DNA from 2 places in the Staphylococcus ratti genome. Region 1 is predicted to be linked to the other one. Evidence: predicted binding sites of a transcription regulator. Region 1 holds the regulator's gene; the other holds the start of a gene.
The links. The regulator CtsR, encoded in region 1, represses protease genes until heat stress. The targets are predictions, from matches to a motif close to ATGGTCAATAAAGGTCAAACA.
Positions count from the first base shown of each region.

Region 2: the regulator CtsR is predicted to act here: its motif matches at 1,666-1,686, upstream of clpB (ATP-dependent chaperone ClpB).

Region 1 is NZ_CP086654.1:2,116,612-2,119,832, forward strand. Features, by position in the region: gene LN051_RS10355 (protein arginine kinase) at 1-575, opposite strand, end outside; gene LN051_RS10360 (UvrB/UvrC motif-containing protein) at 559-1,092, opposite strand; gene LN051_RS10365 (CtsR family transcriptional regulator) at 1,104-1,565, opposite strand; gene LN051_RS10370 (NupC/NupG family nucleoside CNT transporter) at 1,730-2,935, shown strand; gene pdxT (pyridoxal 5'-phosphate synthase glutaminase subunit PdxT) at 2,985-3,221, opposite strand, start outside.
Region 2 is NZ_CP086654.1:1,747,101-1,750,321, reverse strand. Features, by position in the region: gene LN051_RS08385 (CoA-disulfide reductase) at 1-229, opposite strand, end outside; gene LN051_RS08380 (Cof-type HAD-IIB family hydrolase) at 229-1,068, opposite strand; gene LN051_RS08375 (metal-sulfur cluster assembly factor) at 1,180-1,488, shown strand; gene clpB (ATP-dependent chaperone ClpB) at 1,723-3,221, shown strand, end outside.

The DNA of each region.
Region 1 (3,221 bases):
AATCGATTGATCGATTGCGCAATGCGAGACATTCGCTTCATAATTGATAACCCAGGCAAATGAAGCATCACACTCGCTCTCATCCCTGTGCCAACATTTGTTGGGCAGGTTGTGAGATAACCTAAATCCTCGTCATAACTAATCGTTGTTGCGGCATCTAGCTGATCATCAATTTTGGATGCTTTGTCATACAATGCCTCCAAGGATAAATCTGTTTTCATCACTTGGATACGCACATGATCCTCTTCATTTACCATCACGCTCACGGACTCATCATCGTTAAGCAGCACAGCAGAGGCAGGCTGCTTCGTCAAATCAGGACTAATGAGATGTTTGGCTACTAATTTGTATTTACTTTGTTGGTCAAGCTCATCTAAGCGCAAAACGTTCAAATCGGCTAGTGCATCTTGCACCTCGTTAATCACACGGTGCCCTTCTTCTTCTGATGGAAACATGAGCGGATGCACATAGTTTTCAAGGTTTCGTGCTAAGCGAATACGTGATGACATCACAACAGGAGATGTGCTAGATTCTTGAAGCCATCCACTCATATGATGTTTAAGATTGTCGGTCATCTTGAGACACCTCGCTTTGCTGTACTTCAAGTGCTTTAATCTCATCACGGACAATTGCTGCTTCTTCAAATGCTTGCGCTTCAACTAACGCTTGTAGTTTTTCTTGCTTAGCTTCTATTTGTTGTTTTAATGCACGTTTTTGATGCGAGGATTGTGGATATTTTCCAGAGTGCGTCATGTGCCCACCTTGAACGCGTCGGACAATGTCATAGACATCTTCCTTAAACGTTACATAACAATCACGACATCCAAATTTACCAACATGTGCAATATCTTTAAGCGACATTTGACAAGTTGGACATCTTTTTTCTTCGCGATAAACAAGTTGATCTACATTGATACCGTATTTAGCAGCAAGATGCTGTAAAATTTGTTGAACGACAAACGTCCCTTCTACATCTTCTCCTGCCTGCCAATGCTCATCAGATTGATTGTGTATGGGCTCTTGAGATAACACTATAGGCTTATGGTTTCGCTGTTGTTGTACTTGCGCTCGTTTTAGTTCCTCATGTGTCATAGCATCACCTTCTAGTAATAGTTAATGACTGGAAGTAATCGTTTTAAAATGTTAGCGCGGATAATATCTCGAGATGCGACATCCATCGTTAACGTTTCTCTATCGACGACTGCTGCAATCAATTTAGCTTCGCGTTCTGTAATTAATTGATTATCTAATAACCCATCAATAATATAATAGGCTTGTTGTTGAGAGAGGGATGGGCCGATTAAATCCATTAAACGTTTGATATAGAAGGCATGATCTTTTGTTTCGATTTTAGTAATACGAATGTAGCCTCCACCCCCACGTTTACTTTCAATTTCGTATCCATGTTCGTTCGTAAAGCGTGTTTTTATGACATAATTCAGCTGAGATGGTACACAATCAAAGCGTTGTGCGATATTGGCGCGCTGAATTTCAACGACATCCTCTTTAGTTTCTTCAAATAACTGTTTAATGTACTGTTCTATGATGTCTGACATATTATGCATGGTATCACCTCTTTTGACCATCTTTGACTATATTATAGAAGCTAGTTTGACCTTTTTCAACCAATTTGTTTCTAAGTGTCCTAAAATTGTTATGTTACTGCTTACATTTTTGGTGTATGATAGTCTTAGTGAAAATTTATAAATTGGACAGAGGTGTTTATTTCATGCACATTTTGATTGGGATAATTGGGATACTTGTGTTTTTGGGAGTAGCTTGGCTCGCAAGTTCTGACAAGAAAAATGTTCGCTGGCATTATATTGGTTTAATGTTAGTTATTCAAATGATATTCGCTTTTATTTTATTAAAAACGAATGTCGGGGTTATTATTGTAGGCGGTATTGCACACGGATTCGGTTATTTACTGAAACAAGCTGCTGAAGGCGTTAATTTCGTATTTGGAGGTTTAGCGAATACAGGAGCAGCACCATTCTTCTTAAATGTTTTACTTCCTATCGTCTTTATTTCCGCTTTAATCGGTATTTTACAATATTTAAAGATTTTACCTGTCATTATTAATGTTTTAGGATTTTTAATTTCAAAAGTCAATGGTATGGGTCGTTTAGAATCATACAACGCTGTTGCATCTGCGATTTTAGGGCAGTCTGAAGTGTTCATTTCACTTAAGAAACAATTGCCTTACATTCCTAAACATCGTTTATACACTTTAACAGCGTCAGCAATGTCTACGGTCTCAGCATCAATTATCGGCGCTTATTTTACAATGGTAAAACCAGAATATGTTGTAACTGCTATAGTTTTAAACTTATTCGGTGGATTTATCGTAGCATCGATTATTAATCCTTATAAAGTTAACGAAAAAGATGACAAATTACTTATAGAAGAAGAGAAAAAACAACAATCTTTCTTTGAAATGTTGGGAGAATACATTTTAGATGGTTTCAAAGTTGCAGTGATTGTTGGTGCGATGTTAATTGGATATATCGCCTTAATTACATTCTTAAATGGTATTGTGGGCGCCATTATCAATTTCGCTTCTGGTGGTACGCTAGATTGGAATTTCCAAACATTAATCGGTTTTGTATTTGCACCACTTGCGTTTTTAACAGGGATTCCTTGGCATGATGCTGTTGAAGCAGGTTCAATTATGGCGACAAAACTTTTATCAAATGAATTCGTAGCTATGACTGAGTTAGGCAAAGCTAACGGTCTTTCTGAACGTGCACTTGGTGTCGTTTCTGTATTCTTAGTGTCATTTGCTAACTTCAGTTCAATCGGTATCATCTCAGGTGCAATCAAATCTTTAAATGACGAAAAAGGTGACGTTGTCGCTCGTTTCGGGCTTAAATTATTGTTTGGTGCGACACTTGTATCATTTATTTCTGCTACAATCGCTGGTTTCTTTATTTAAAACAACAAAAAGCTGTATGTCATGAAAAATAGACATACAGCTTTTTATTTTATGCTTCAGAGACAACGTTATTAATAAAATAATTGATGATACTATAATCTTCAGTAAGTTCAGGATGGAACGACACGCCTAAATACTTTCCTTGACGAACCGCAATGATTTTATCCTCAATTCGCCCTAAGACTTCTACCGTCGCTTCAGTAGATTGAATATGCGGTGCACGAATGAACACACCTTCTACTAACGTATCAATGCCTTTTATTGTTAGATCTGCTTCGAAACTGTC
Region 2 (3,221 bases), 370 kb from region 1:
CTAAGACATCAATATGTTTTCTTTGTTTGAAATCATCAGGAGTGATTGGGAGTAAGTCATCACGAGAAGCAACGACATTTCCAAGATAATAAGGTAAACCACAATTAGCAAAACTCATATCACGATCTTTTTCATAAACGGTAATTTGAGCGTCGGGATCGAGACGACGAAGTTGACTTGCTGCAGTTGCACCACCTGCAACAGCACCTACTACAATGACTTTATTCATTATTGTACCTCCTCTTCAGTATCTTTATTTAAATTCAGTTGGAAAAAGTTATTCAAATATACGCCGATGCCATCGTCATTGTTTGAACATGTCGTTTCCTTAGCGATATGTTTTAACTCCGGAATGGCATTTGCCATCGCTACGCCGTGTTTAGCATACTTAATCATTTCGATGTCATTATCTTCATCACCAAAGGCAATGATATATTGGTGATCGATGTTGAGATATGATTTGACGATGTCTATCCCGACAGCTTTACTAATGCCTCTTTTGACGATTTCTATAACAGGATAAGGCGCGCCCCAACGGCGATGTTCAATGTTTTCAGCATAAAAACGTGTTAAAGTTTGTTTGATGCGAGGAATCATATGCTCATCAGCTTCTATCAGTATACTTGTAGGATCTTCGTTTAAAAGTTCTCGTAAGTCGCCAATTTCAATTTGAGCTTCTCCCATACTAAATCCTTCATATAGATTTTCATCATAGCGATCCAAGTACACATGATCTTTGACTTCAGCAATAATATTTTGAACCTCCATCTTTTTGAGCGTTTCAATAATACTTGTTGCAATGCCTTCATCAAGACGGGCATGTTGACACGGAAAATGTGGATCTTTAGGGTGATGGACGTAAGCGCCATTGAAATTTACGATTGGCGTATCCATGTTAAGTTCATCATAATAACGTTTACTTGCACGGAAAGGTCGCCCGGTAGAAATCATAATAGCATGACCTTGTGATTGTAAGGTTTTAAGTACTTTAAAAGTATAGGGTGAAATTTCTTTGTTATCATTTAATAACGTGCCATCTAAATCAAGGCAAATCAAATGTTGTTTCATAAATGTCTCCTTATGCTCAAGTTCGATGTAAGCCTATCATAGCATTTTATTGTCTTAATGTCTGAATTTTGATATATTGATGATAGTTATTACATTGGAGAGGTGAATCTCATGGAAGAGGCTTTAAAAGATAACATTTTAGGCGCTTTAGAAAACGTTATTGACCCTGAACTAGGTATTGATATCGTTAATTTAGGCCTTGTTTATAAAGTAGATTTAGATGATGATGGCCTTTGTACTGTTGAGATGACATTAACGTCAATTGGTTGTCCGATGGGGCCGCAAATTGTTGATCAAGTCAAAACAGCGCTAGGTGAATTGCCAGAAATTAAAGACACAGAAGTCAATATTGTTTGGAATCCGCCTTGGAACAAAGACATGATGTCACGCTATGCAAAAATTGCATTAGGTGTAAGCTAAAATAAATGATATTAAAAGTGAGAACTCCCTAAACGATATAGGGAGTTCTTATTAGTGTTGGCCAATGTTTGAAGTAGTAAAGAACGGCTAATGTTAATAGCGAAGGTGCACTTATTTAGTCAAAGTAAGTCAAACTAAACCGTTGCAATCCCAAATTTAAAGGTGTATAATGCAATTAAGGTCAAAGAAAGTCAAAGTCAAAAGACCTGTAAAATGAAAAAGGAGTGAGACATTTTGGATATTAATCAATTTACACATTCTATTCAAAATGCGCTTCAAAAAGCCATTGAATATGCAAAAGAATATCACTTAACGAATATAGAAATAGAAGCAGTTTTAAAAGCAATGTTAGAACAACCGGAAAGCTTATATCAAAGTGTTTTACAACGTGCAAATATTGATACAGAAGCTTTAAATAAAGCCTATATAGATAAATTAACAAATTATGCTACTGTTAAAGGCGATAATGTACAATATGGACAATATTTAGGTGCAAAAACAAATAGTTTGTTTAATAAAGCCGAACAATTTATGAATGAATATGAAGATACGTATGTTTCGATGGAGCATATGTTGAGAGCTGCTATAGAAATCGATGACACTACAAAACAAGCAGTAGGCAATAAAAAAGAAGCTATAATTGAGATTATTAAAAAAGTTAGAGGAGGGAATCATGTGACAACACAAAATCCTGAAGTGAATTATGAAGCATTAGCCAAATACGGTCGTGATTTAGTAGAAGAAGTACGTAAAGGGAATATGGATCCTGTTATTGGACGTGATGAGGAAATTCGAAATACGATTCGAATTCTTAGTCGTAAAACGAAAAACAATCCGGTGTTAATCGGTGAACCTGGTGTAGGTAAAACAGCAATAGTTGAAGGATTGGCACAGCGTATTGTAAAGCGTGATGTTCCTGACTCTTTATTAGATAAAACAGTTTTTGAATTAGATTTAAGTGCACTCGTTGCAGGCGCAAAATACCGAGGCGAATTTGAAGAACGTTTAAAAGCCGTTTTAAAAGAAGTTAAAGAATCTGATGGACGTATTTTGTTATTTATTGATGAAATTCATATGCTTGTAGGTGCCGGTAAAACTGAAGGTGCCATGGACGCAGGTAATATGTTAAAACCAATGCTCGCACGTGGTGAATTACACTGTATTGGGGCGACAACGTTAAATGAATACCGTGAATATATCGAAAAAGACTCAGCATTAGAACGTCGTTTCCAAAAAGTAAATGTAAAAGAACCAAATATTGAAGATACGATTTCAATTTTACGTGGTCTTAAAGAACGTTACGAAGTACACCATGGCGTACGTATTCAAGACCGTGCATTAGTTGCTGCAGCGGAGTTGTCAGACCGATATATTACCGACCGATTTTTACCAGATAAAGCCATTGATCTTATAGACCAAGCGTCGGCTACGATTCGTACAGAAATGGGTTCTAACCCAACAGAACTTGATCAAGCCAACCGTCGTGTGATGCAATTAGAAATTGAAGAAAATGCACTTAAAAAAGAATCTGATGAAGCGAGCCAAATGCGTCTTAAAGAATTGCAAGAAGAATTAGCGGAAGAAAAAGAACTTCAAGCTCAGTTACAATCACGCGTAGAAAGTGAAAAAGAAAAAATCGCAAAAGTACAAGAAAAAAGAACAGAACTTGATGAAAGCCGTAAAGCACTAGAAGATGCAGAAAATAACTATGATCTTGAAAAGGCAGCTGAATT